DNA from 4 places in the Leisingera sp. SA32 genome. Region 1 is predicted to be linked to each of the others. Evidence: riboswitches for the same ligand, from Rfam matches in the RefSeq annotation. Region 1 holds a riboswitch; each other region holds the start of a gene.
What was found. A riboswitch is a leader RNA that binds a small molecule or an ion and turns the genes downstream of it on or off. The one in region 1 is predicted to bind cobalamin.
Positions count from the first base shown of each region.

Region 2: another riboswitch for cobalamin. It lies ahead of AC0IPL_RS12490 ((2Fe-2S) ferredoxin domain-containing protein); the one in region 1 lies ahead of AC0IPL_RS06570 (CbtB domain-containing protein).
Region 3: another riboswitch for cobalamin. It lies ahead of AC0IPL_RS15770 (aromatic ring-hydroxylating oxygenase subunit alpha); the one in region 1 lies ahead of AC0IPL_RS06570 (CbtB domain-containing protein).
Region 4: another riboswitch for cobalamin. It lies ahead of AC0IPL_RS12910 (hypothetical protein); the one in region 1 lies ahead of AC0IPL_RS06570 (CbtB domain-containing protein).

Region 1 covers NZ_JBVYHB010000003.1:299,363-304,794, reverse strand. The annotation lists gene cobM (precorrin-4 C(11)-methyltransferase) at 1-66, shown strand, start outside; gene AC0IPL_RS06585 (cobyrinate a,c-diamide synthase) at 181-1,497, shown strand; gene cobA (uroporphyrinogen-III C-methyltransferase) at 1,494-2,228, shown strand; gene AC0IPL_RS06575 (DUF1636 family protein) at 2,225-2,560, shown strand; cobalamin riboswitch at 2,713-2,930, shown strand; gene AC0IPL_RS06570 (CbtB domain-containing protein) at 2,965-3,135, shown strand; gene AC0IPL_RS06565 (CbtA family protein) at 3,140-3,838, shown strand; gene AC0IPL_RS06560 (hypothetical protein) at 3,909-4,412, shown strand; gene cobF (precorrin-6A synthase (deacetylating)) at 4,486-5,250, shown strand; gene AC0IPL_RS06550 (ATP-grasp domain-containing protein) at 5,360-5,432, shown strand, end outside.
Region 2 covers NZ_JBVYHB010000007.1:175,680-181,111, forward strand. The annotation lists gene AC0IPL_RS12480 (FecCD family ABC transporter permease) at 1-105, opposite strand, end outside; gene AC0IPL_RS12485 (ABC transporter substrate-binding protein) at 106-1,044, opposite strand; gene AC0IPL_RS12490 ((2Fe-2S) ferredoxin domain-containing protein) at 1,031-1,750, opposite strand; cobalamin riboswitch at 1,839-2,046, opposite strand; gene AC0IPL_RS12495 (FAD-dependent oxidoreductase) at 2,148-3,404, opposite strand; gene AC0IPL_RS12500 (ABC transporter permease) at 3,401-4,213, opposite strand; gene AC0IPL_RS12505 (ABC transporter ATP-binding protein) at 4,206-4,973, opposite strand; gene AC0IPL_RS12510 (ABC transporter substrate-binding protein) at 5,033-5,432, opposite strand, start outside.
Region 3 covers NZ_JBVYHB010000011.1:126,109-131,540, forward strand. The annotation lists gene AC0IPL_RS15750 (hypothetical protein) at 1-108, shown strand, start outside; gene AC0IPL_RS15755 (DUF6638 family protein) at 278-1,639, shown strand; gene AC0IPL_RS15760 (hypothetical protein) at 1,642-1,908, shown strand; gene AC0IPL_RS15765 (DUF1523 family protein) at 1,918-2,562, shown strand; cobalamin riboswitch at 2,811-3,007, shown strand; gene AC0IPL_RS15770 (aromatic ring-hydroxylating oxygenase subunit alpha) at 3,112-4,347, shown strand; gene AC0IPL_RS15775 (FAD-binding oxidoreductase) at 4,352-5,432, shown strand, end outside.
Region 4 covers NZ_JBVYHB010000008.1:51,837-57,268, reverse strand. The annotation lists gene AC0IPL_RS12925 (5'-nucleotidase C-terminal domain-containing protein) at 1-1,046, opposite strand, end outside; gene nudC (NAD(+) diphosphatase) at 1,384-2,367, shown strand; gene AC0IPL_RS12915 (SRPBCC family protein) at 2,463-2,930, shown strand; cobalamin riboswitch at 3,031-3,251, shown strand; gene AC0IPL_RS12910 (hypothetical protein) at 3,363-3,740, shown strand; gene AC0IPL_RS12905 (protein-tyrosine phosphatase family protein) at 3,802-4,392, opposite strand; gene AC0IPL_RS12900 (DNA polymerase III subunit gamma/tau) at 4,588-5,432, shown strand, end outside.

The DNA.
Region 1 (5,432 bases):
GACCGCCGCTACCGCCCGCAAAGCGCCGACAGCCCGTGGTCAAGCTGGAGCCACGGCGATGACTGAGACATACTCAAGGGCCGCAGTTGCGCGAGAAGGGGGCGAACTAACCCGCCAAAGGCGCGAGCGGCTGCGGGTCGTGCCGCGCACGGCACAGGCGAAGCTGAGAGAGGCAACGTGATGACCATTTCCCCCAAAGGCCTGATGATCTCGGCCCCTTCCTCGGGCACCGGCAAGACAACCGTGATGCTGGGCCTCCTGCGAGCGCTGGCAGAGGACGGGCTGACCGTTCAGCCCTACAAAAGCGGGCCGGATTACATCGACCCGGCCTTTCACCTGGCAGCAGCCGGGCGCGCGTCCTTCAACCTCGACACCTGGGCGATGGATGCTGGCCTGTTGGACGCCGTGGCAGGCCAGTCGGCAGGCGCGGACATCTGCATCGGCGAAGGGTCCATGGGGCTGTATGACGGGGTGGCCACCCGTGGCCAGTCGGGCTTTGGCTCCTCGGCGGAGACCGCCAAGCGCATGGGCTGGCCGGTGGTGCTGGTGGTCGATGTGGGCGGTCAGGCGCAGTCGGCAGCGGCCACGGCGCTGGGGTTTCGCGCCTATGATCCCGATCTGCCCTTCGCCGGGGTGATCCTCAACCGGGTGGCCAGCCCGCGGCATGAACGCCTGACGCGTCTGGGCATGGAAAAGGCGGGCATCAAGGTGCTGGGCTCCCTGCCGCGGCGCGGCGATCTGACCCTGCCGGAACGCCATCTGGGGCTGATCCAGGCGGTTGAGCACCCGGATCTTGAAGCCGCCATCGCGGGCTATGCTGCCTTCTTGCGCGACCATGTTGACCTCGAGGCGATCAGGGCCGCGGCACTGGCAGGACCGGCGCCTGCCCCAGCCACGTTGCCCCGCCCGCCCGCGCAGCGGATTGCCCTGGCGCGCGATGCCGCGTTTTCCTTTACCTATCCGCACCTCTTGGAAGGCTGGCGTGCGGCGGGGGCGGAAATCCTGCCGTTCTCGCCGCTCGCCGATGAAGCCCCGGCGGCGGATGCAGATCTGGTCTGGTTGCCCGGCGGCTATCCAGAGCTGCACGGCGGTACGCTGGCTGCGGCTGAAGCCTTCCGCACCGGCCTGCGCAAACACGCCGAGACCAAACCGGTGCACGGTGAATGCGGCGGCTACATGGCCCTGGGCGAAGCGCTGATTGACAAGCAAGGCAACCGCCACCAGATGCTGGGGCTTCTGGGGCTGGTCACGTCTTACGAGAAGCGCAAGTTCCACCTTGGCTACCGCCGCGCGGTGTTGCAGGCGGGTATGCCGGGTTTTGACGCAGGCAGAGCCCTGCGCGGGCATGAGTTTCACTACTCCTCCATTCTGGAAGAGCCCGACGCGCCCTTGGCAAATGTGATGGATGCGGACGGCGGCCCGGTGCCGGAGACCGGCTCGATCAAGGGCAATGTCACCGGCACCTTCTTCCACCTCATCACTGGAGAACAGGCATGAGCGGCTTTGTCAGCTTTGTCTCCTCCGGGCCGGGCGACCCGGAGCTGCTGACCGTCAAGGCGGTCAGTCGGCTGGAGACGGCCGATGCGGTCTTGTTTGACGACCTGTCCTCCGGCCCGATCCTGAGCCACGCCCGCGCCGACGCCGATCTGGTGGGCGTGGGGAAACGGGCCGGCCGCCCCTCGCCCAAGCAGGACCACGTGAGCCAGCTGCTGGTGGACTACGCCCAAAGCGGCCTGAATGTGGTGCGGCTGAAGTCCGGCGACTGCGGCGTCTTCGGGCGGCTGGAGGAAGAGATCTCGGCCCTGCGCGCGGCAGGCATCGGGTTTGAAATCGTGCCCGGCGTCACCGCGGCGTCAGCTGCGGCGGCCGCCGCGCAGATCCCGCTGACCCGCCGCCTGACCGCACGACGTCTGCAATTCATCACCGGCCATGACGTGACCGGCGGCCTGCCCGACGATCTGAACATGGCCGCACTGGCCGACCCGCAGGCCACCACGGTGGTCTATATGGGCAAGCGCACGTTTGCCGCGCTGGCCGAAAAGCTGGTGGAGGCCGGCCTGCCGCCGCACACCCACGCGCTGGTGGCGCTTGGTGTGTCGACGCCGGAGCAGCAGCTGTTCTGCCACACGGTGGGGGAGCTGCCCGCGGTGTTGCGCGCGATGGAAACCAAGGCGCCGGTCCTGATCCTCTATGGGCCGTTGGCGGACCAGGAGCTGCCCGGCGCATGAGCCTGCTCACCCTCACCCTGTGTCGCAGCTGCCGCGACGCCGATCCAATGCTGCCGGATCAGCTTGCCGCGATGCTGGCGGGGGCAGAGGGTGAGGTGCGCATCCAGCAAGTGGATTGCATGTCCGGCTGCCAGCGCCCGCAGACGCTGGCGGTGCGCGCGCCGGGCAAGACCGCCTATCTGTTCGGCGAGATCACAGCCGCGGATCTGCCGGATGTGCGAATCTTCCTGCGGATGTATCGCCACAGCCCGGACGGCAATTTTGCCGATGCCCGCCCCTTGGGCGCGCTGCGGCACAAGGCAATCGCCCGGATTCCCGGCGATCTGGGCTGATCGGCCGATACCATCGCGCAAAACTTCCGCCATTCGGTTTTGTCCGAAAAATTTGAACATTCCGGCCCCGGCCGCCCGGCGGCGCACGGATAGATGCCGCCCCCGCAGGGTCAAGCGGCGGTTTCGTTCTTGACCGGCGTCCGCCGCACAGGGCATTAGTTTGAGGATACGGTGTCCACAGGTGCCCAAGCACCAGGACTGAAACGGGAATGAGGACGGTGGACCAAATCGCGGCACCGCAGCCTCAACCGCCCCCGCGACTGTGAGCGGCGAGCGGCTCTCCACTATCCACTGGCGCGCAAGACGCCGGGAAGGAGGAGGGCAGCAGCGACCCGCGAGTCAGGAGACCGGCCGTATGTGAACGCAAACTTGCGCCGTCGGGTGTGACGGCAAGGAGAACATCAATGACGACCAAGACGCTCAAGGCTTCTGCCGCTGGCTCTTCCGTAATCCCGGCGCTTTTTGCCGTGGTTCTGGGGCTGGGGATCATCACGCTGACCGGCCATGTTCAGGCTTCCGCCCTGCATGACGCCGCCCACGATGTGCGCCACGCAACCGGCTTCCCCTGCCACTAAGGCCATGTTCAGTCGCATTCTGACCAGCGCGTTGTTCGCTGGCGCTGCAGCGGGGCTGATTACCGCCCTGCTGCAGCTTTATTTCGTGCAGCCCGTGCTGCTCCACGCCGAACTCTACGAGGGCGGTGATCTGGTGCATTTCGGCGCTGACCCCGTAACTGCGCATCCCGATCTTCCCGGACTGTTCGCCGAGCCGGTGCGGGACGGTCTCAGCATCATTTTCACCATGTTGACCTATACCGGCTATGCGCTGGTCATGGTGGCGCTGATGTCCGTGGCCGAACGCCAAGGCCACGTCATCACCGCGCGCAACGGCATCCTGTGGGGGCTGGCAGGGTTCATCACGTTCCACTTTGCCCCGGGCCTGACGCTCGCTCCCGAGGTGCCCGGCGTGGCCGCGGCTGACGTCGGCCTGCGCCAGATCTGGTGGAGCGTCACCGTCGCCGCTGCGGGCGTCGCCATGTGGCTGATCGCCTTTGGCGGCAATGCCGTCAGCTATGGCCTGGCGGCGCTGCTGCTGCTGGCGCCGCATGTGGTGGGCGCGCCTGAGCCAGAAACCTTCTCCGGCCCGGTCCCGACCGAGATCGGCGCGCTGTTCGCGGCCCGCGCCTTTGGCGTCGGCATGGCTGCCTGGGTGCTGCTGGGGGCCTTTGCCGGCCACTTCTGGCAAGCCGAAGGCAAGCGCGAACAGGCGACAGCCTGAAGTCCGCCAGACCATCCTCCCCGCCGGGGCACACCGGCGGGAACTCTTCAGTCCACAGGATGACAACACGATGTCCCGCTCTCTTGCCCTGTTTGCCATCGGCCTGATCTTCGGCGGCGGCGCCGGTTTCGTGATCGCGGCCGGCAATGGCATCACCTTTGACGGCCATGACCACGGTGATCCCGCCCATCACGGCGGCAGCACGTCGGCTGCAATGGCGCACGATCACAGCACGCCGGTGAACCTGCCCGCCGGACCTGACGCACCGACGCTCCGCATCGCCCTTCACAAGGATCCGATGTCCGGCTGGAACCTGCATGTTGCAACGCAGAACTTCCGCTTTGCGCCGCAGAACGCCTCCGTGGCAGATGTGGCAGGCGAAGGTCACGCGCATGTCTATGTGGATGGCGAAAAGATCGCCCGGCTCTATGGCGACTGGATGCACATTCCATCGCTGCCCGCCGGGGCAGAGGTCGCAGTGGCGCTCAACTCCAACAGCCACAGCCCTCTGGCCGTGGGTGGCGAGGCGCTCAAAGCCAAGGTCACCGTGCCTGCAAACGGTGAAGGCTCCTGACGATCGCGGCAGACTTGCAAGACCGGCAGCACGGCTCCATAGGGGGCCGTGTTCTCACATCAAAGGCCCCGTCATGATTGAACTCAGCCTGATCGGCATCGGCACCGGCAATCCGCAGCATATAACATTGCAGGCAATCGACGCGCTGAACGCGCAGGATCTGATCCTGATCCCCAACAAAGGCGCGGGCAAGGACGATCTGGCCGGGCTGCGGCATGAGATCTGCAATCGCGCGATCCGGGGCACTGGCCCGGCCATCGTCGAGTTCACCTTGCCGGTGCGCGACGAGACGACCCCGGACTACCGCAAACGTGTGGATGACTGGCATGATGCCATCGCGCAGGTCTGGTGGCAGACAATCACCGCGCATCTGCCGCAGGGGGGCAAGGTCGGCTTCTTGGTCTGGGGTGATCCCTCGCTTTATGACAGCACCATGCGGATTGCCGAGCGCCTGAAAACGCTGGCCGACATCACGCTGACGGTGATCCCCGGCATCACCTCGATCCAGGCGCTGACCGCGGCGCATGCGGTCCCGCTCAATGAAATCGGTGCCCCCTTCACCATCACCACCGGCCGTCGCCTGCGCGAAGACGGCTGGCCTGACACGGCAGATACTCTGGTCATCATGCTGGACGGGGCCTGCTCCTTTCAGTCCCTCAGCCCACAGGGAGTAGAGATTTTCTGGACGGCCTATGCCGGAATGGAGAACCAGATCTCGCTCTCTGGTCCGCTGGATGCGCTCAGCGACGAAATCATCCGCACCCGTGCCGCCGCGCGCGCCGAACATGGCTGGATCATGGACATCTACCTGCTGCGCAAGTGCCCCCAAGAACGCTGAAGCACTACCGCCGCGCCCCGACAGCTGGCCGAAAGTCTGGACATGACTTACTGATGGAGCATAGGCTGAGCCAAGAACAGGCAGGCGGGAAAATCTGTTGGGGAATGAAATGCTTGAGCAGGTTTTTTCTGCGGCCCAGGCGGCCATGCGGGCTGGAGAGTTTGAAAAGGCGCACGCCGGCT
Region 2 (5,432 bases), on a different contig from region 1:
GTCCGCCCAGCCGATGTCGGCCGTGCCCCACAGCACACCGGCGATGGCCGCAAGCACCATCGCCGCCAAGGCCGCCGGGAACAGAAGCGGAAAGCGCGCCTGCATTCAGCGCAGCGCCGCCAACTGCGCATTCAGATTCTCGACCCCATCGGCAAAACGCGTGCCCAGCAAGGTTTCCGAGAACGGCACCACCACATAGCGCTGCGCCTTGACCGCGGTCAGCTGGGACAGCACCGGGTCGGCTTCCATGTAGTCCCGCTTTTCTTGCGCCGAGGACCATTCCGCCTCGATCAGCAGGATCACATCCGGGTCTGCCTCGACAACGCGTTCCCAGGCCAGATCAACCCAGGCGCCCTCCACGTCGGCGCTGATGCTGGTCAGGCCCGCCGTTTTGGCGACCAGCGCGGGGCCGCCGCAGCAGCCGATCGAAAACGGCGTGTCGGTGCCGCTGTCATAGATAAAGGCGGTACGCCCGGCTCCGGCCGGGTTGTTCTCGACGGCCGCAATGCGGGCCTTGGTGGCGGCCATCAGCGCGTCGGCGCGGTCCGGCACGCCAAAAATGTCACCGATCACCGCGATATCCTTGAGGATCGGTGCGATGGTCAACGGAACATCCTGCGGATGCGCCGCCTTGCAGGAGGCATCCACGAGATAGGTGCCAACGCCCATATCGTGCCATTTCTGTGCCGCGCCCAGATTGTCCTCGGAAAAGGCGGAGGCAAAGCCTGCAAACAGGAAGTCGGGCTCTTGTGTCAGAACAATTTCCGCCGCCGGGTATTTCTCGGCCAGCACCGGCACGCTGTCATATGCGGCCAGCCATTGCGCCGGGATCTTGTCATCCAGATAGGCGGTGCCGACCAGGGCCTTCTCCAGACCCAGCGCCAGCATCACTTCGGTAGCCTGCTGGTTCAGGGTGATGGCCCGCGTCGGCGCGGTTTCATAGGTGTACGATGTTTCGCAGCCCTGAATGGTGACCGGAGCTGCCTGCGCCGCCGTGGCAGCAGCAGCAAGGCACAGCGCTGCGGGGCTCTTAAACAAGCTCATGTGTCTCTCCTGAATGATGAATAATCAAAGCATCCGGCACGCGCCCCGCACAGAGTGCCTCAGCCACGAAGCTGCGCACCTCCACGCGGTTGCGGACCCGGTACCAGTTGCCTTTGGGATAGTGAATGACGACCGGCCCGCTGTTGCAGGGAAACAGGCACCCGGTGGAGGTCACCAGACACTCCGCGGCGACCTGCGCCCGTCCGAGTTCCGCCTTCAGCGCCGTCAGCAGACAGGGGGCGTCCTTCAGATGGCAGCGCGGCCCGGTGCAGACCAGCAGGTGATGGCGATGACCAGGCGGGCTGTCCCAGCCCTTGCCCAATTCACCATCGGGACGCGGCTGTATCGGCGACAGGGCGACCTGCGCCTGCGCGACGGCGTGCACCACCGTCGCATCGGCCTGCGGCGCGCCGGCCAGCAGGATTTCAGGGCGCGCCCCGGCCTGGCGCGCCAGCCAGGCGCTGGCCGCACCGGGCAGCCAGCTCTCCAGGCTTTGCGAGAACGGCAGCCCGACCGGGCGCAGTTCAATCCGGGTTGCCCCCAGCTCGGCCATCCCGTCGAGCGCCCGCCACAGCCCGTCGCCAGAACCCTCCAGCCGCACCGCCGTTGCAGTGCAGGGCGCCGCCGCCGCCAGGCTGCCGGCCAATGCGCGAAACCGGCTTTGGCTGACGTAAGTTGCGGAAATCAAATAGATGCGCGCGTCCATGCATGCCTCATGAGCGGAGGCGGGCAGACGCAGGCGCAGAACGCTGTGGACACTGTCATCTCTTCCTCCACGGGCCCTCCGCCCGATTGGTTACGGTTTGCCGATGGCAGGTCTCCTGACTTGCGGATCAAAGCGTGCCGTCCCTTCCCGGATCTGGCAGATCCAGTGGTTCTGACGGAGTACTCACCGCTCACAGTTGCGGGGGCAGTTCTGGACTTGGGCCGCTGGGCCCTCACCAAATTCCCTTTTCATCCCATTGCCTGATATGGCCGGGAACCATCGATTGGATGTCTGCGCAAATTCCTCCGATCTGTCAACTGCTATGCCCTTTGCGCGATACCCAAATGACGTCCACCGGGGCGCAGCATGGAATACCGGCTGATGGGTGCCGCGTGGGTCAGGTCAAACCACCAAGGCGGCGCACCTCCGCGCCCACGTCCTCCCCGTTGGCAGTTCCCAATGCGGCGGAAATACCGGCCGCCTCCCCGGTGGCAAAGGCTGTGCCCATCACCCGAATGGATCCATACGCGACCGGGTCGGCACCTACCACGCGCCCGGCAACAAAAAGGTTGTCGAGGCCACGGACCCTCAGGCTGTCCAATGGCACAGAGGCATATCCCGATCCGCCCACCGGGTGATAGATTGGCTTGCCTGCTTCGCCATGCAATTCCGCCGGCCAGGCCGCGCGGGCGACGCTGTCGGGACGCTGCCGCCCGCTGGCGAGATCCTCGGCGGTCATTTCATAGCGGGTGGCGGGATGCCTGCTTTCGCGAATGCCAATCTGCGGTCCGGATTGGGCCAGGAAGCACCGCGCAAAACCCGGAACATGATCGCGCAGCATTTGCACATAGTCATTCGCCATTTCTCTGGCACGCTGCTCGGCCCAGGTGAAGCTGCCGGAGGTGAGATCGCGCAAAGCAAGGTCGATGATCATCCACCACATGTCGCCAGTGCCGGGAATGCGGGTGTAGATACCCCCATCACGACGGGTGATCGGGTGGGTGCCGGTTGCGTTGTACGCCGCGATGGCGGCTTGGATCGCGCGCCGATCAATTGGCGTCTCGGGGTCGAGACCGGAAATCCGGATCGGCGCGGAGACCGCCTGGAGCTTGCCCTCCCTATCGCCCTCGCGCATTTCAACGCCGGAGACGAGAGACAGGTTGGCATCCCCCGTCGCATCCACAAACCCTTCGGCGATGATGCGGCGCCTGCCCTCCATCCCTGCCACCGTGACCGATTCAATGCGGTCTGCCGTGCGCGTTGCCGCTGCGACACGGGAATGCAGCAACACGTCCACACCGTGATCGGCCAGAACCCTGTCGAAGGCCAGTTTTGCGGACTCGGGGTTCAGCAGGATGATCCAGTTGCCGGTGGTTTCCGAATTGTGGGCCTCACCGGTCATGCCGCAGGCCCGCATCGCATCGAGCACCAGATCACCAGCGCCACCGACTGCCTTTACCGGCTCCGCCCCCTGCTGGAAAAAACCGCAATAGGCGAGAACCTGCGAGGTCGTCGCCGCGCCGCCGAGAAACCCGTATTTTTCCACCAGGCACACCTTGGCCCCGACGCGGGCAGCCCCCAGCGCCGCGCCGATGCCGGCCGCGCCGCCACCGGCGACAACCACATCGTATTCACTCTCTGTTTTCCGGCTCATGTACGCCACCCCAGCAGGTGTTTCTCGACCAGCCCGACGGTTGTCGACAGCAAGACGCCCAGCAGCGACAGGATCGTCACCCCGGCAAACAGGCGCTCAAGGTCGTAAAGCGAGCCCGCCTGCAGGATGTAGGCGCCAATCCCGTGTTCGGCGCCCAGCATTTCAGCCGCCACCAGCAGGATGATCGCGATGGCCAGGCTGACGCGCAGCCCGGACAGAATGCCGGGCATGGCACCGGGCAGAACGATCCGCAGCACGACCGTCGACCAGCGCAGGCCAAAGCTCTGCCCCATGCGGATCAGCGAGCGGTCGACGTTGTCCACGGCGCCATAGGTGGCCACGACCGTGGGGGTGAAGGTGCCAAAGGCGATCAGGGCGTATTTCGAAGCCTCGTCGATGCCGAACCAGATGACGAACAGCGGCAAAAGCGCGATCTTGGGAATTGGGAAGATCGCTGCAACCAGCGGAACCAGCCCCGCTCTGGCGACCGAGAACAGCCCGATCATCACGCCGACGGCAATGCCCGCACTGGCGCCGATGGTGCCGCCGACCAGAAGGCGCATCAGAGACGGGGCGAGGTTGGTCCAGAGCGCGCCCGACACCGCAAGATCCCGCAACGTGTGGAACACATCCGACGGACGCGGCACCGTCAGCGACGAGATGACCCCCGTGCGGGTCCCCCACTCCAGCAGGGCAATCAGAAGCACAAATACCAACAGGCCGACCCAACGCGGAGAGGACGGGCGAAAACCGCCGCCGCGGAATTGCACCGGGCGGACATCTAAGGTCTCGGATGCGGTGTCAGTCATCGATCAATTCCATATCAGCGGCCTCAGCCTCGGCGCGCATCAGCGCCCAAAGATGCTGTTGGGTCCGTTCAAGTTCGGGGTCATTGGACCGGCGATCCGCCAGCGGGGTGTCGATCTCAATCACCTCGTTGATGGCACCGGGGCGGCGCGACAGCACCACGACCTGATGCCCCAGGCGCACCGCCTCGGCCAGATTGTGCGTCACGTAGACCGCGGTGAAGGGCGATTTGGTCCAGAGATCCACCAGATCATCCATCAACAGTTCGCGGGTCTGGCTGTCGAGGGCGGACAGCGGCTCATCCATCAACAAGACCGCCGGATTCACCGCAAGAGCGCGGGCGATGGCGACCCTCTGCTTCATTCCGCCAGACAGCTGTTTGGGCAGCGCCTTGCGGAAATCGCTCAGCTTGGTGCGGGCCAGCACATCGTCGATGATGGCGTTTGCCCGTTTCGCCGGCACCCCGTGGTCAGACAGGATTAGGGAGATGTTCCCCTCCACCGTGCGCCACGGCAGCAGCGCGAAGTCCTGGAACACATAGGTCAGCGGGTTGATGCTGTCGCTGGGCGGCTGGCCGACCTGGCTGACCGTCCCGGCGGTGGGGCGCTCCAACCCGCCCAGAAACCGCAGCAAGGTGGACTTACCGCAGCCGGAGGGGCCAACGATGCAGACAATGCGCCCCTTGGGGATGGAGAGGTCAATATTGCGGATGACCTCGACATCGCCATAGCGATGCGAGACCCCTTCAAGTCTGAGTTCCATAGATACTTCCGATGGCAGGGTGGTCGGCTACACGCGACGGAGCAGCCGACGCTTTGGGATCAGGCGCTGGCTTCGGCGTAGCTTTCGTCAACCAGCGTGTCATATTCGACGCCGGATTTGACCAGACCTTCCGATTTGAACCAGTTGAGCTGGTTCCTGACCGACTCGCGGTTCAGCGACATGCCCGGATTGATCCGCATCGCGCCATTCACGATCGGCCCGCGGGCGTCCTCCGGCGCGCGGTCGGGGTAGATGTGCGACGCAAGCAGGGAAATGACCGCCTCCCGCTCGCCCTCTTCTGCTGTCTTGTCGACCAGAGCGGCGTTGAAATCCGCCGCGCCGCGCGCCAGGGCGGCCAGGAAAGCACGGGTCTGCTCGGTTTCATTGGCGGCGTTCTGCGCCGAGGTGAAGACCGTGGTCACCTGGTAGTCGGGGATGTAGTCCGCCACCTCGCCGATG
Region 3 (5,432 bases), on a different contig from region 1:
ATGGAACGGCTCTCTATGTCCTTGCTGATGCCGCTTACTGCCTCTGTTTTTTCGTTTGCCGTGATTATCTCCAGGCTACGTCGGCAAAACTTTCATAGGGGGCTATGATGACAGTCTTGCTCGACATGAGGGCAGTGGCTGTCCGCGGGCGGAAGCGCAGCGCCCGCCCAGGGGGGCGGACGGGCGCTGCCCGAGCCGCAAGCGCCTCGGGCGGAGAGTTTTTGCAACTGCTCTGGCAGAGAACGCAGCACTCGCGTGATGCGGAAAGGAGGGATAGATGAAACGCCTCATCCAGCATGGCCTGATGTTCGGCAATCTCTTCCATGTGGCCTCGCCCGCGTTGGTGGAGCGCTATAATCGCGCGCTGAAACATCTGACCGGCAAGACCACGGCTCTCACGGATTTCCACGTCGATATCTCGGGTTTCTCGCCAGAGATCGGGGAGGAGCTAGGAGATGATCACTATCTGAACCATGCAGGCGTGAACCGGCAGTTCATACTGCTCAGCACCGAACAGAAGCGCTGCCCGCTGCTTCACGTGAAATTCTCCACCAGCCGGGATATTCTGCGCCGGTTCATCGAAGTCAACGACCGCCAGCTGTTTGCGCTGACCGCGACCGATGCCGTCGCCGGTGAGCTGGTGAACTCGGTGTTCGAGGTCTCCAGCCCCGCCAAGCTATTCGATATCCGACAGGTTCGGATCGAGGCCGACACCACCCGCGGCACGCTGCGCCATGCCGACCGTCTGGCAGCGTTGGTGCAGCAGTTCGAGACCGGTGAAGATGCCTGGTTCGATGATGATCTGATCGCTGAGATGATCGCGACCGCAGAAAAGACCGGCGATGTGACCCGCAATCCGGTGCATCTGGAGCATGAGGTCTTCGCGCAGACGAACTTCTGGACCGCGCATTTCGGCGGGTTGTATCTGTTTCAGGACGTGGAGCACCCGGCGGTGATTGCCAGCGGCAAGAAGCCCGAGGGCGTGCCGCTGCGCCATGTGTTCGACCTGAGCGATCGCAATGCGATTGCCAAATTCCTGGAGCTGAACGGCCTGGCGGAGCCGGTGATCCGGGCCCGCGGCGTCGATGGCGCAGCAATCCTGCGGCAGAGGATGGGGTTTCTGGCAGTGTCCGTGCTGGCGGAAAAGGGCCATGATCTGTCCGGCCTGTCGCGGTCCGATCTGCGGCGTCTGGCAGCGCGGCATGCGGCGGACCTGCCGCAGGAGTTCGAAGGGCTGGCGGCGCTGGTGCGCTGGGCCGAGGGGGGCGCAAAATGGCCCATGATCCGTTCCGACCATCCGGCCTATTTCTATTCCTTGCGCGCGGCGGACACGCCGGACCGCGATCTGGTCAACATGCTGCTGGCGGAGCTATGCCCGCATGATTTCCGCCAGATGTTCATCTGCCACAAGGAAGAATTCTACCGCCGGTACCGGGGCTGGTCGCAGACCAAGAAAACCTATGCGGCAGAGTTCCTTGCGCGGGAGTATGCGGCCGACAAGGCAGGCGCGCGCGCGGCCCTGTTTGGCCACGAACCGGACATGGAGAACCGCATGCCGAGGTTGCCACGAAACCGGCGCAAGGGATTGGTGGCACAAGTCGGCCCCTGGGGCGCGCTGAGCCGGGCAAAAGGGCGATAGCAATGTTTGGTTTCATCCGCCTGATCCTGATCCTTTTGGTGGTGCTGACCGTGGCCTATGGCGCGGTGTCGCTCTACTCCCGCGAGGTGCGCCGGGCGAAGCTGAAACGGCGCTGGAAAGACAAGGGCTTGACCGGCGACCGTGCGGCCTTCATCCAGCGGGGGCTGAAACAATACGACCACTCGTTCCGGCGCAGGCTGATCCTCTTGGTCTATATCGTTCCGCTGGGGGCGCTGGCGCTCCTGATCTACGTCATTAACTTCATGTGAGGTTCCCCCGTGCGTTTCATCAAATGGGCATTCCTGATCACCTTTTGGGGGCTGTTCGCCGCCATCCTGCATTACACGCTGCCGCAGTATGATGTGGTGCGCATCGTCAACACCTACGAGGAACGCCAGGAGCTGACCGACTGGACCCGGATCTTCTGGTCGACGCCGGACGACCAGTCTGTACAGCTGATCAACCGCGATGTGCAGTTCATCCAGGGCGTGCGTCCCAATGGCCGCGCCATTGTCTATCGCAACGAGGATACCGGCTGGAACTGGCCACCATATTTCAAGTTCGACACCGCCAATCTGTACACCGATGCCAATGACAGCATCTCCACCAAGGCCAACCCGGAGTGGGTGGCGGTGATGCATTATGGCTGGCGCAACGAATTCCTGTCGGCCTTTCCCAATGCTGTCTCGATCCGGCCGGTGGCGGGGCCGGAGGACAAGCCCACCAACTGGTTCACCATCATCTTTCTGGTGCTGCTGGCGGCGCTCCTGTGGGCGATTTATGTGCGCTGGCGGCGTTTCCGGCGGGCGCGGATTGATCCGATGCTCGAGGGCGCCGAGGACAGTCTTTATGCGGCGGGTGATGCTTTTGCTGAGCGCCGCAGCCGGTTCCGGCGCTGGCTGGAGAGCTGGAAATCAAACTGATCAGGGGCCGCGTCAACCGCGGCCTTTCTGCTGTCGGGGCGGGGCTTTGTCAGTCAGCGATGCCGGGACAGGATTCGCTGCACGCCAGCCGCGCAAAGCACTGATTCATCCGCCGCTTGCCGCATTTTGAAAGCGCCGCACCTTTTGCGGCACTGGACAGGTTTGTCCGCACTGCGGGATTACGACCGCATGTCTTTTTCCGGTTTTTCCGGGTCGGTTTTGGTTCCGATGGCGCCACGCAAATCGGGCAGTTTCCGCATCAGCAAGGTGCCGTCCTTCGGGGCGGAGAATTGGGAAGCTGGTGAAACTCCGGCACTGCCCCCGCAACGGTGACCCCGTGTCGGGCCTGGCGAAAACCACTGAAGGCAACTTCGGGAAGGTGCCACGCCCCGCCGGTCAGACGGCCGCGGACAGTCCGGAAACCAGCCTTGCCAGAAACGTCAACCGCGGGTGGCGGCAGGGCGGTTGCGGGCGTGTGGTCTGCAATCTCTCCCGTCGTGCCCGCCCCCAGCCAATCCGCCGCGGGGCTGCGGCGAAGGAGAGAGACAGATGCTTCAGGACAGCGACATTCTGGCCAAGCTGATGGCCCGTCAAGAGAACCATTCTCTGGAACAGGCGTTCTACACCGATCCGGGTGTTCTGGATCTGGACATGCGGCAGATTTTCTACCGCGAGTGGCTGTTTGCCATTCCCGCCTGCGAGGTGCCAAAACCCGGCAACTACGTGACCCATCAGGTCGGCAGCTACAATGTCATCATCGTGCGCGGCAGCGATGGCGTGGTGCGCGCGTTCCACAACTCCTGCCGCCACCGCGGCTCGGTGGTGTGCAAGGCCAAGAAAGGTAACGCGCCCAAGCTGGTCTGCCCTTACCACCAGTGGACCTATGAGCTGGACGGCTCTCTGTTGTGGGCACGTGACATGGGGCCGGATTTCGATGCCTCCAAACACGGGCTGAAGCCGGTGCATTGCCGCGACCTGGCGGGGTTGATCTATATCTGTCTTGCGGAGGAGGCCCCGGACTTCGACGCCTTCGCCGACGTCGCCCGTCCTTATCTGGAGCCGCACGGCCTGGCCAATGCCAAGATCGCCTACGAAAGCGCGATCATCGAGAACGGCAACTGGAAGCTGGTCTGGGAGAACAACCGCGAGTGCTATCACTGCGGCGGCAACCACCCGGCGCTGTGCCGTACCTTCCCCGAAGACCCCTCTGTCACCGGGGTGGAGGGGGGCGAGACCCCGCCGCATCTTCAAAAGCACTTTGACCGGATCGAAGCGGCAGGCTGCCCGGCGCAGTTTTGCATCGACGGGCGCGGTCAGCACCGGCTGGCGCGGATGCCGCTGAACGAGGGCGCCGAGAGCTATACCATGGACGGCAAGGCGGCGGTGGCCAAGCCACTGGGACGGGTGCCCTTTGCCGATGCGGGCACGCTGTTGAAATTCCACTATCCGACCACCTGGAACCATTTCCTGCCGGATCACTCCATCGTGTTCCGCGTGACCCCGATCAGCCCGACAGAGACCGAAGTCAGCACCAAATGGCTGGTGCACAAGGACGCGGTCGAAGGTCAGGACTATGACCTGAAGCGGCTGACCGAGGTCTGGATCGCCACCAATGACGAGGATCGCATCGTGGTCGAGGACAACCAGCGTGGCATCAATTCGCCCGCCTATCAGCCCGGCCCCTATTCGCAGACGCAGGAAAGCGGCGTGATCCAGTTCTCCAATTGGTACGCCCAGCAGCTGACCCGCGCCCTGACCGGTCGCCACCTGATCGCGGCGGAGTAAGCCCATGGGACTGCAAGCCAACTTTGAAACACTGGACGAAACAATGGCGTGGAAGGACGACGAGATGCTGGAATGCGTCTCGGTTGTGCCGGAGGCGCCGAACACCGCCACCTTCAGCTTCCGCGCACCCTCCGGCGCGTGGTTCAAATACCAGCCGGGCCAGTTCCTGACGCTGGAGCTGCCGGTGCCGGGGGAAACGGTCTGGCGCACCTATACCATCAGCTCCTCGCCCTCGCGGCCGCTGTCGATTTCGGTCACGGTCAAGGCGCAGGCCGACAGCATCGGCACCCGCTGGATGCTGGACCATCTGCGCCCGGGCATGATGCTGCGCGCCTCTGGTCCGGCGGGGCTGTTCACCCTTCCCAAGCGCCCGAACGGCAAGTTCCTCTTCATCTCGGCAGGTTCCGGCATTACGCCCAGTCTGTCGATGACGCAGTATCTGTTCGACCGCGGCCAGTTGCCCGACATCTGCTTTATCAACTGCGCCAGACGCCCCAGCGAGATCATCGCCCGCCAGCAGCTGGAAAGCATGGCGTCCAGGGTGCCGGGTATCAAGCTGCACTTCGTGGTGGAGGAGGACGACCCCTATCAGGTTTGGACCGGCTACCGCGGCCAGCTGAACCAGATCATGCTGGGCCTGATCGCCGGCGACTACCTGGAGCGTGAGGTCTATTGCTGCGGACCGGACCCCTTCATGCAGGCGGTGCGTGACATGCTGAACGGTCTGGGCTTCGACATGGAGAACTACAACCAGGAGAGCTTTGGCGCGCCGGTGGAAACCGCGGCAGACGCACCGGAGCTTGACGATGTCGTGCCGGAGGAAACCGCCGCGGCAGAAATCCTGTTTGCGGCCTCCGGCGTGACCTCGACCTGTTCGCAGACCGATACGGTTTTGGCGGTGGCCAAGGCGTCTGGGCTGAATATCCCGTCGGGCTGCACCTTTGGCATCTGCGGCACCTGCAAGGTGCGCAAAACCGCGGGCGAGGTGCATATGGTCCACAACGGCGGGATCTCGGACGAGGATGTGGAGGCGGGCTATATCCTGGCCTGCTGCTCCAACCCCATTGGTCGGGTCGAGGTGGAAA
Region 4 (5,432 bases), on a different contig from region 1:
TGCATCGCCACCGAGGACGCCCCGGCAGGCTGGCGCATCCGCATCTGGGTGCACTGGTGATCCTCCGCCAGGGCCTGCACCAGCGCCGGCGCCTCGGCGGCCAGCGACAGCACCGCACCCGTGCTGCCCTTTTGTGCCACCGGGCGCAGCCGCGCCTTCCCCGAGGCCAGCTGCCAGCCGTCGGCGCCGTGCCGCAGCTCCAGCTCGATCACCCCCAGATGAGAGCCGTGGGCGCCCGGCATAACCACAGGCTTGCCCAGCGGATGCGCGGGATCCGGCAGGGTCAGATGGGTGTGGCCGCCCACAAGCGCATCAATCGCTGGCAAGGCGGCCAACTGATCCAGCGCGTTCTCGGCGCTGCGGCCACCGCCACCGCCCTCTGCGCCAAGACCGGTATGCGCCAGGGCCAGAACGAGATCACAGCCCTGCGCCTTCAGCCGCCGGGCTTGTTCGGCGGCCGTCTCCACGATGCCGGTGGCGCGCAGCTGCCATTGCAGGCCCCGCCCGCCCCAGACCAACGTCTGCGGCGGCAGCACCGACACCACCCCGATGCGCAGCGGTGGCAGATGCGGGCAGCTGTCCAGCCGCCGTTCCAGAACCGCCGTGGCCGCAAAGGGCAGGCGGACCTCCGGCCGGGCCGCCTGCAAATTGGCACATAGCACCGGGCAATGCACATCCGCCAGAACCGCCGCCAACCGCTCCAGTCCGATGTCGAAGTCATGGTTGCCCAGACCCACCGCATCGTAATCCAGCACATCAAAGGCAACCGACAGCGGATGCGGACGCGTGCTGCCGGGCTGGAGATCCCCCAGCGGTGCGCCCTGAAACCCGTCGCCATTGTCGACCAGGATACAGGCGTCGCCCCGCGCGGCCGCGTCGGCGCGCTCCTCGGCGATCAGGCTGGCCACCCGCGACAGGCCAATCGCCGGGTCCGCCCGGTCCGCATAATAATCGTGGCCCAGCAGATGGCAGTGCAGATCCGTGGTGGCAAGCACACGCAGCCGCCCGGTGGTCCGGGCGGGAGGCTTTTCCTCCACATCCGTCATGTCTGCTCCCCTGTCGGCACTGCTGGTCCGCTTCTGTTGGCTACGCTTTTCGCGTGTTTCTCTGCCCCCATTTGAATCAGCGTTTTAACGATTTGCAAAGGCACCATTTGGTCCGGGTCGCATTTTTCTGCCCCCCCGCTCCACCACAAAGCAACCAACGGCGACGCGGCTCAACCCAGCATCTCTCCAGGCCCGTAGCGCGTCCCCCCGGCGCCACCCGCGCAGGGTGTGACCTTGCGGTGACAGGCCCGTCCGGACAGGTCCGGATTGCCGCGCATCGCTGGCACCCGCCGAGACAGGCTGGCAAGGACAGGGCAACCAGCCCCGGGAGAGCCCTATGAAACATGCAGAACAGGTGACCTTTGGCGGCGGCGGCCTGGACCGCGCGGCCCATATCCGCACCGATGCGGCAGCGCTGGACGCGGCCTGGCGCGCGCCGGAGGCCGGCGTGCTGCTGCTGTGGCGCGGCAAGCCGCTGACACGGCGCCCCAGGATCGACGCGCGGCCGCAAGGGCTGGCCTTGACCGCCCCCGATCACCCGCTTGTCGCCCCCCTGCGCGATGCGGCGCTGTTCCTGGGGCTGACGCCTCAGGGCGCGCCGCGTTTTGCCTGCGATCTCAGCGCCTGGCAGCCCGAAACCTTGGACCCGGAGGCTCTGGGCGGCTTCACCGATGCCAGCGAACAGCAGCACCCGGCGCTGCCAAACGACCATGTCTTTGCCGAACTGCGCCGGATCATGACGGTTCTTTCCCCGCTGGAGGCTGAGCTCGCAGCAACCGCCAAAGCACTGCTGGCCTGGCACCGCAGCCACGGGTTTTGCGCCTGTTGCGGCGCCCCCAGCGATATTTCACAGGCCGGCTGGCAGCGCGTCTGCCCCGCCTGCAAGGCGCCCCATTTCCCGCGCACCGATCCGGTGGTCATCATGCTCATCACCCACGGTGACAGCGTGTTGGTGGGCCGCTCGCCCGGCTGGCCCGAGGGGATGTACTCCCTGCTGGCGGGGTTTGTCGAACCGGGCGAAACGCTGGAGGCCGCCGTGCGCCGCGAAACCCTGGAGGAGACCGGCGTGCGGGTCGGCGCGGTCAGCTATCTGGCATCGCAGCCCTGGGCCTTTCCGATGTCGCTGATGTTCGGCTGCGCCGGCGCGGCGCTGAGCCGCGACATCACCATCGATCCAGCAGAGATCGAGGATGCGTTCTGGGTCAGCCGCCAGGAGATGATGACGGCCTTCGCCGGAGAACACCCCGTGCTGCAACCGGCGAGAAAAGGCGCAATTGCGCATTTTCTGCTGAAGAACTGGCTTGCGGACACGCTGGACTAAAGCGCATATTTGTCACCAGGCACAGCGGGGCACAGCCCCCTGTCGGCAGGCAGGGTATCACAGGCAGGCGAAACAGACAGTCGGGACAGGCGAGCATGGAATTCACGGGCAACGAAGATATTGAAGCACCCATCGCAGACGTCTTTGGCGCGCTGTCCGACTTCGAGCAGATGGAACGCTCCGCCCTGCGCCGCGGCATTGAGGTGCAGCGCAGCGGTGACATCGCCCACCCCGAAGCGGGGCTGTCCTGGGATCTGGGCTTTTCCTTTCGTGGCAAACAGCGCGAGGCGCGGCTGACGCTGGATGCCTATGCGCCAGTCACCCTCATGGCAATCACCGGCGTCGGCAGCGGGCTGGACGGCCGCATGGATGTGGAGCTGCTGGCCCTGTCTCCGCAACGCACCCGCATGTCGGTGCGGCTGAAGCTGGAGGCAACCACGCTGACCGGGCGGCTGCTGCTGCAATCGCTGAAACTGGCCCGCAACAACCTGAACCGCCGCTTCAAACTGCGCCTCGCCGATTTCGCGGGCCTGACCGAAGCGCGCCTGAAAAACACCGCCTGACACCCCCACCTGACAGCACAGCGCCCGCCTTTGCGTCCTTTTGCGCCTGCCCCGCTCAGCGGGAGATGCAGGTTTTCGATTGACGCGCCAAGGCCGCAGCCGCTACCGCTGGGAGGATGGTTTCCGCGCTGCATGCACATGCAGCCGGGATGAAAAGGGAATGCGGTGCGTCTGGCCTTGGGCCGGGCAAGGCCGCAACTGCCCCCGCAACTGTAAGCGGCGAGCGACCCCGGTAGACCCACTGGCCCGCAATGGGGCCGGGAAGGACCGGACCAGCAGCGACCCGCAAGTCAGGAGACCTGCCGTTACACGTGAAACTCGAACCCGGACGGGGTGTCCGGGCAGGGTCTGACACCTGCGGCAGCCCGGTTGTGGCCCGCCAGGGTCGCGCTCCCTGTCCTTGACCCCCGCCCCCGCGCGGAGGGCGCATGGATGAACTGGACTGACCACACCCACGGCTACACGGCCACGGACTGCCCCCACCTCGGCCGCCCCTGCCCGGCGGCGGAGCGCATGATCACGCGGCTGGCCGCAGCGCTGACACAGGCGCGACCGCTGACGCAGGATGATTTTGAGGTGACCGGCAGCACCGTCCTGGATGCCTGCCCACACCCCTGCCCGGCGCAATATGCCGCCAGCCATGACCGCATCCGCGTCTATTGCGGCGTCGATGCGCAGGCGCCGCGCGTCGGACTGGACCGCTTTGCCGATGCGATCTTCGACCCCGGCGACCGCGGCTTTGCCGCCGCTGCGGTGACGACGCGCCCCTGCGCCCTGGTCGAGGCGCTGCCCAGACCCGCCATCCCGTAGAGCGCCGTGCATATACGCCCCAGCGCTGAACAGACCCGCCCCGCGCGGCGCCAGCGACCGTTCAGCTGGACCTGGGACGCGCCTGACGATGCGCATAGGCCCATTCCATCTGTGCCTGAGTTTCGACCGCACAGGGGCGCACCGCGCGCAGCCGCGCCAGCGCCTGGGCCGGCGGCTCGCCCGCTTCGATCATCAACCGCAGCACCGCCATGCCGGACCGCCCGCAGCCGCCCCGGCAATGCACCAACACCCGGCCGCCACCCGCCAGCGCCCGCCGCGCCTTGCGGCTGGCGGTCGGCCACTTCAGCGCCACCCGCTTCGACGGCGTCTCAAAATCTGCCACCGGCAGGTGAATCCAGCGGCAGGCCATGCCTTGCAGGTCTGCCCCCAGCCGCGGCCCGCCCACGGCGGCGTGCTCCGCGTCCGTGGTCATCGAGAGCACAAGGCCCGCCTTCCAGGCATTGATCCGCGCCAGGTCACCGGCGTAATCGCCGCCCCGCCCCGGCAGCGGGCACAGCGCCAGCTGCCCCCCTGCCACCGGCAGAGCATGGATCGTCAGATTGACTGGCTGTGGTGAATTTGCTGGCTGCGGCGCTTTGGCAACCGCGGGGGTCACCGGCACCGTCTCGCCAAAGGGGTCGTCAGGTCGCATAGCGCCTCCTTGCCTGTGCGCGCCGCCCCCCGATCCCACCCGAGGCCTGCCCGGCGATTCTACCCCTATCTGCCGCATTTCCCAAAAGGTTTTCACACCGCCTGCGCACGCGGCTTCTGCGGTGGACGAACCCGGCGCGCTTCAATACCCTGCGCGACACGCGGCGCAATCAATCCGAATCCGGCACGAGAGAACATGAGCGACACCCCCAGCGGCACCCCCGGCGAAACCGGCCAATCCCACTACCAGGTTCTGGCCCGCAAATACCGGCCCGAGACCTTTGCCGACCTGGTCGGCCAGGACGCGATGGTGCGCACGCTCAAGAACGCCTTTGCCGCCGACCGTATCGCCCAAGCCTTCATCATGACCGGCATCCGCGGCACCGGCAAAACCACCACGGCGCGGATCATCGCCAAGGGCATGAACTGCATCGGCGCGGATGGCACCGGCGGCCCCACCACCGATCCTTGCGGCAAATGCGAACACTGCGTGGCGATCATGGAAGGCCGCCATGTCGACGTCATGGAAATGGACGCCGCCTCCCGCACCGGCGTGGGCGACATCCGCGAGATCATCGACTCGGTGCAGTACCGCGCCGCCTCCGCGCGCTACAAGATCTACATCATCGATGAGGTCCACATGCTGTCCACCAGTGCGTTCAACGCGCTGCTGAAGACACTTGAAGAACCCCCCGCGCATGTGAAGTTCATCTTTGCCACCACCGAGATCCGCAAGGTGCCGGTCACCGTGCTGTCGCGCTGCCAGCGGTTTGACCTGCGCCGGATCGAACCTGAGGTGATGATCGCGCTGCTGCGCAGGATCGCCACCGCCGAAGGGGCGGAAATCGCCGATGACGCGCTAGCGCTCATCACCCGCGCCGCCGAAGGGTCGGCCCGCGACGCGACCTCGCTGCTGGATCAGGCGATCTCGCACGGGGCCGGAGAGACCACCGCCGATCAGGTCCGCGCCATGCTGGGCCTGGCCGATCGCGGCCGGGTTCTGGACCTGATGGACATGATCCTGCGCGGCGACGCGGCGGC